2 regions of the Metaplanococcus flavidus genome follow, and region 1 is predicted to be linked to the other one. Evidence: a T-box and tRNA genes for the amino acid it is inferred to sense, from the RefSeq annotation. Region 1 holds a T-box; the other holds one or more tRNA genes.
What was found. The T-box of region 1 lies ahead of leuS (leucine--tRNA ligase). A T-box ahead of a tRNA ligase gene usually reads a tRNA of that ligase, here a tRNA-Leu.
Positions count from the first base shown of each region.

Region 2: it encodes a tRNA-Leu, which carries the amino acid that the T-box ahead of leuS (leucine--tRNA ligase) is inferred to sense. The anticodon was not compared.

Region 1 is NZ_JBHTKI010000006.1:24,036-27,457, reverse strand. Features, by position in the region: gene leuS (leucine--tRNA ligase) at 1-1,378, opposite strand, end outside; T-box leader at 1,423-1,630, opposite strand; gene ACFQ1X_RS02765 (3-oxoacid CoA-transferase subunit B) at 1,676-2,329, opposite strand; gene ACFQ1X_RS02760 (CoA transferase subunit A) at 2,346-3,038, opposite strand; gene ACFQ1X_RS02755 (MDR family MFS transporter) at 3,203-3,422, opposite strand, start outside.
Region 2 is NZ_JBHTKI010000003.1:162,674-166,095, forward strand. Features, by position in the region: gene ACFQ1X_RS02065 (glutathione ABC transporter substrate-binding protein) at 1-423, shown strand, start outside; gene ACFQ1X_RS02070 (aromatic acid exporter family protein) at 533-1,579, opposite strand; tRNA gene ACFQ1X_RS02075 (tRNA-Leu) at 1,709-1,792, shown strand; gene ACFQ1X_RS02080 (calcium/sodium antiporter) at 1,929-2,885, opposite strand; gene ACFQ1X_RS02085 (excinuclease ABC subunit UvrA) at 3,213-3,422, shown strand, end outside.

The DNA of each region.
Region 1 (3,422 bases):
TGCCGCTTGGTTTGATATCAGTTGTCACGGGCAGTACGACAGGCAGATCTTTGTCTTCGACCGGTGTCATTGTGCCGTCTTCCCAGTGTATGATTGGAATCGGCTCTCCCCAATAACGCTGACGGCTGAACAGCCAGTCGCGAAGGCGATAGGTGATTTTCTTCTCGCCGACGCCTTTTGCAACAAGCCAGTCGATTGCTGTCGCAATGGCTTCGGTTTTATTCATGCCATTCAAGAAGTCGGAGTTGATCAATTCCCCGTCGCCTGCATAAGCTTCTTCTTCGATATTGCCGCCGGACACAACTTCCACAATCGGCAAGTCGAATTGCTTCGCGAATTCATAATCGCGTTCATCGTGTGCCGGAACCGCCATGATGGCGCCTGTTCCATAAGTCGCCAAGACGTAATCCGCAATCCAGATCGGCATCTTTTCGCCGCTTGCCGGGTTGATGGCATAAGCGCCTGTGAAGACACCGGATTTTGATTTCGCCAAATCCGTCCGTTCCAAATCGCTTTTCGTTTTCACTTCATCAATGTATTTCTCCACTGCTTCCGTTTGTTCAGGAGTTGTTACGTCCGCCACCAATTTATGTTCCGGTGCCAATACTGCATATGTAGCACCGAAAATTGTATCCGGACGCGTCGTGAATGCGCGGAAGGAATGGCCATTGCCATCCACCTGAAATTCAAGCTCTGCCCCTTCGGACTTGCCGATCCAGTTGCGCTGCATGTCTTTCAGGCTATCCGGCCAATCAAGATCGTTCAAATCTTCCAACAAACGGTCCGCGTATTCCGTAATCCGCAACACCCATTGGCGCATCGGGCGGCGCTCAACCGGGTGGCCACCACGTTCGGACAAGCCGTCAATCACTTCTTCGTTGGCCAAAACTGTGCCAAGAGCCGGACACCAGTTGACTGCGACTTCATCCACATATGCAAGGCCTTTATTGTACAGCTGGATGAAAATCCACTGCGTCCATTTATAATATTTCGGATCTGTCGTATTGATTTCGCGGTCCCAGTCATAGGAAAATCCTAGTTCCTGGATCTGGCGTTTGAACGTCGCGATATTTTTAGCCGTGAATTCCGCCGGATCGTTTCCTGTATCAAGCGCATATTGCTCCGCAGGCAAACCGAATGCGTCCCAGCCCATCGGATGCAGTACGTCAAAGCCCTGCATGCGTTTCACACGGCTTAGAATATCTGTCGCTGTATAGCCTTCGGGATGGCCGACGTGAAGCCCGGCGCCCGATGGATACGGGAACATATCCAGCGCATAAAATTTCGGCTTGCTGAAATCCGTCTCCAGCTTGAACGTATTATTCTGTTCCCAATGTTTCTGCCATTTCTTTTCAATCGTCTTGTGTTTGAATGTCATTGTCTTTTCCTCCTCAAAATAAAAAATTCCCGCCCCTTATAAAAATAAGGGACGGGAATCACCCGCGGTACCACCCAAATTAGCGAGTTACTCGCCCAACTTGATTCCTTAACGCGGAAAACGGTGCACATTACTCGATTCACATACACGGACTCAAAGGCGAGTTCGACCGTTTTATCCACCGGCTTGCACCAAACGCCGGCTCTCTGGGGGAATAAAATACGGTTTACTGATCCTCATCAAAGTCATTTGCTATTACATCTTATTCTAGCTGAGCCGCCGTTTTTTGGCAATAGCTCAGGATACTTTGACGTTATCGGTATTCAGCGGTGCGTCAGTTGAGTCAACGACGTCCTGCACAGAGAAGCCTTCGAACACTTCAGATAATACAAGGCCTTTGTCCGTCACTTCGATGACTGCACGTTCGGTGATGATTTTATTGACAACGGCTTTGCCAGTCAGCGGAAGATCGCATTGTTTCTTGATCTTCGCAGACCCGTCTTTTGATACATGATCCATGATGACGATGACTTTTTTTGCACCGTGGACCAGGTCCATCGCGCCGCCCATGCCTTTAATCATTTTTCCAGGTATCATCCAGTTGGCAAGATCGCCGTTTTCAGCAACTTCCATGCCGCCGAGAATCGCCACATCAATATGGCCTCCGCGAATCATGGCAAACGATTCGGCACTCGTGAAGAAAGCGGAACCCGGAATTGTCGTTACCGTTTCTTTGCCGGCATTGATCAGATCAGGATCCACGTCATCTTCCGTCGGATACGGTCCGATGCCCAGCAAGCCGTTTTCGGATTGCAGGACAACCTGTTTATTGTCCGAAATGAAGTTTGCCACCAGGGTCGGCATGCCGATTCCCAGATTGACGTAGTCGCCGTCGTGAATTTCTTTTTCCGCGCGTCTTGCAATTCGTTCTCTCACCATTTGTTTATCCATCGGTTTCCACTCCTTCCTAAGCCTGTTTCGTAGTTAAACGCTCGATGCGTTTTTCCTGTTTCGCCTGTAATAATCCCTGAACATAGATGCTCGGTGTCTGTACATGGTTCGGGTCGATATCGCCGGTCTCAACGATTTCTTCCACTTCCGCTATGGTGACTTTCCCGGCAGCTGCTGCCAGCGGATTGAAGTTTTGGGCGGTTTTATTGTAGACAAGATTGCCCATCTTATCTGCTTTTGCAGCACGGACGAGTGCAAAATCAGCTTTCAATGCATGTTCGAGGACATGTTCCTTGCCATCGAATTCGCGGATTTCCTTGCCTTCAGCTACGGTCGTGCCGACGCCGGCAGGAGTGAAGAATGCTGGAATGCCGGCTCCGCCTGCACGCATCTTTTCGGCAAGGGTGCCTTGAGGCGTCAGTTCCACTTCAATTTCGCCTGACAGCACCTGGCGTTCGAATTCTTTGTTTTCCCCCACATAAGAGCCGATCATTTTTTTGATTTGCTTGTTCTTCAGCAGCAAGCCGAGGCCCCATTCGTCAACTCCACAATTATTGGAAATAATTGTCAAGTCCGTAACCCCTTTATCCACTAGTGCCAGTATCAGCTGTTCCGGAATTCCGACCAATCCGAAACCGCCAACCATGATCGTTGCGCCGTCCTGTATCTGTTCAACTGCTTCTTTCGCAGAACCAAAAATCGGTTTCATTCTTTATGCCCCCTCTGCAATATGTATATAGAATTTAGATTATTTTGAAACGCTTTCATATTCAATTTAAACAAACTCTCTATTGAAACGCAACAAACAGAAGAAGGAAGCCCGAATGAATCAGGCTTCCTTCTTTAAACTTATTATCACTGAACACGATCTGCTCATATCACATTTTCACCAATCACTTCTTCCACTTTTGCCGCTTCTTTCCGTTTTAGCGGAATATCATACAACAGCGATGCCCCGATTGCGGCTACTAGCAGCAAAGTCACGAGAATGAACAAAGCCTGCATGCCGTAGAAATCGACCATCAAACCACCCATCAATGGGCCGATCATGCGGCCGCCCGTTGCGACGCTGTTGACGATTCCCTGATAGAAT
Region 2 (3,422 bases), on a different contig from region 1:
CAAGAGGCGCTGGCTGACCTGAACATTGATGTGGAAATCCAAAGCATGGAATTCGGGACGTATTTGGATGCCACTGCTGCGGGTGAGCACGATATGCTGATCGACAGCTACTCGAATCCAACCGGAGACGCAGATTATCAAATGTATACCTTGTTCCACTCTTCGCAAAAAGGCGAGTCAGGAAATCTGACGTTTTATGAAAACGCTGAAGTCGACGCCTTGCTGGACGATGCCAGACGTGAAACAGAACCCGAAGAACGGGCAGCCATTTACGCCGAGGCTGCAAACATTTTGACAGAAGAAGCCCCGATGTCCTTCTTGCTCCACCAGGAATTTTTACTTGGTGTTGCAGATAACATCAGCGGTTTTGAAATTAACAGCGCCGGCATTTACAATTTGAAAAACGTACAGATCGGGCAATAATCAAACCTGCTTGGCAGTAGAAGCAATAGACCAATAGAAAACGGTCGCGCCGGAAACAATTTCGTTTCCAGTGCGGCCGTTTTTTTTATTCCATGCAATTTCAACAGGTTTACATTTCCGCTTCCCGGGCAGCCTTCACACTGTTCGGATCGAAAAACTTATCCACCAGATCATAAATGGTGATGAGCTCGTAAAGAATTTTGAACTCCGGCGGGAACAGGGTAGGGTGCAGGGCATCGCTGGTTGATATGCCTTTGCTGTCTTCCCAAAAGAAGTCTGTAATGATTTTTAATTGATGCTGATGCGTTTCGTGGTCGTATTCATTGGAATTCTGCAGGTCGTCGGCAAGCTCCGTAACTGCTTGCATAATAATATTCCGCTCAGCGGGGGACCATTTAATGCTATGGAACGGGATACGGAGTAAAGCATCCAAATGGAACTCCAGATTATGTAAAAAGAGCAATTGCCTTTCCGCCATGCGAAGCTCAGTTTCCCGATCGCGAACCCGGGGGTATAAACTGAATTCATCCCGCTGGTAATGAATTAATGTCTCTGTCTTTCTGATTTCCGTCGTCAGCCGCTTCACAAGATCCCTATCTTCCTGAAGGTTCGCATCACCTTCAAAGAGAATCGTATGGAATGTGTGTTCCAGCATCGTTCCTGCACGTTCACTGATACTCTGGATACTTTTCAGAATATCTGACCTGTAGTTTGGCGGAAAAACGAGCATGTTGACAGCGGTTGACACGAGCAGGCCAATCGTCGTCGTACCTAATCGAATGAAGAAAGAGATCAGGAAATGATCATGGATGACTTCGACCATCGCTACGGCTGTCAAGGTGGCAACGAGTAAGCCGGCATGCAGATTTAACCTGTAACAGACTAAAATGGTTGCCACAGCAGCGAGTGTATAGGTAATCGGGGAATCCCCGAAAAGCGTAATAAAGAAAACGGCAAAGGCAGAACCGATCGCAGATGCCGGGAACCTGACGAGCCCTTTTTGGATCGAATCACGGACAGTCGGTTCAATCGTAACAATTGCCGTGATGACCGCGAAGACAGGCGGCCATCCCATCCAAACACATATAGTCGCTGTTAAAAATATCGCCAGCCCTGTTTTCAGAATGCGGCTGCCATTGAAATGAAAGGATCGCATCGCAGGTGGACCCCCTTTCCTTTATGTAGTATTTCTCCTGAAGTTTAGTATATCACCCATAGTGAACATCCCATTTGACTTTTTTTCTTATCGAAGGCAAAATATTTATTGTTCAGGATTATTGCTCTTGCGGATGTGGCGGAATTGGCAGACGCGCTAGGTTCAGGGTCTAGTGGTGGAGACACCGTGGGGGTTCGAGTCCCTTCATCCGCATCGATCAAGCTCTACAGAAAAAAGGACTGTTGATTATATACTAATCAACAGTCCTTTTTTTGATAGTTATAGTGATTCATATTGTATTGAAAGCCTTATTATTACTGCCATTAAAATACTCATTCTTCTCTATCTTTTAATTTCGTAAAATAATAAATACAACGTAAATGATGTAAATGACGGCTAAAACTGTCCCTTCAATCCTTGAAATCTTATACTGGGTTCTCGCCAGAACCATTACTAAAATGGTTACAAAGATCATCAGCCATACATCCATGAATATCTTCGAATCAACAGTTAAAGGATGGATAGCTGCTGATGTTCCTAATATAAAGAAAATATTAAAAATATTGCTGCCGATAATATTTCCTAAAGCAATCTCCACCTGCTTCTTTAAGGCTGCAGTAATAGAGGTGACTAACTCAGGAAGTGAAGTACCTACAGCAACGATTGTCAAACCGACTAATGTCTCACTCATTCCGAGTGAAAGCGCGATCTGAATGCTGTTTTCTACCACAAGGTTACCACCAAATACGATGGCGGCAAGTCCTCCAATTGTTAAGAACGTGTTTTTCATCTTGGACGTGTTCTCGATATCAGCGGGGTTTTCTTCTATGTTCAGCCGATCTTTCCTTGCCACCTCAAAGACATAGTAAAGAAAAACCGCAAAGAAAAGCAGCAGCATGATGCCTTCCGTTCTTGAAATGATGATGCTGTCCGACGATTGAAGTTGAATATCGCTAATTAAAAGCAGCAACGCCACTGCGCCCAACAAGGCGAATGGAATCTCTTTTCTTATTGTTTCGTTCTGAACCAGCAAAGGGAAAACCAGGGCTGTTACTCCCAAAATGAAAGTGATATTAAAGATGTTGCTGCCGACTACATTCCCGACAGCTACATCACTGTTTCCTTCGAAGGCAGCAATGAAACTGACTGACGCCTCCGGTGCACTTGTACCAAAAGCTACAATCGTTAAGCCAATCAATAAAGGCGAAACCCTCAAGCTCTGCGCTATTTTTGAAGCTCCTTCTACAAAATAATCAGCTCCCTTAATCAAAAGAGCGAATCCTATTAATAAAAATAGATAAGTCATGTGTTGTTCACTTCCTTCATTTCATTTGTCGTTGATATAAGTAACTCTACTCTATTCTACGCTAATATCCTACGCATTATTCAAAAAACCGGAATGATTCGATACTGCGGCAATCTGGAGAATCAATTATATTACGGATTTCTTTTCATTCTATATATTTTAGTGTGAGCCTGGCCAAAACAGGGAACGATAACTAAAGAATTAGCATATGCCAATCGCCTACGGCAAGAGGAGCTGTTTTCCGGAACATCGGCTACTATATTTTTATTTATTCCTTATATATAGTAGGATGGTTCCCTGATTTGATTGAAAAAGGAGATTGTCAACATGACATATAAAAGAGATGAAATCATATTGCGGGGACTTCAAGAAAATAATTTGAAGAATATCGATTTGAATATCCCGAAAGAAAAAATCAACGTTTTTACCGGCCTGTCAGGTTCAGGGAAAAGCTCGGTCGTATTTGATACCTTAGCAACAGAAAGCAGAAGGCAAATGACATTGAACTATCCTCTTTACATCCGGCACCAGATGCCG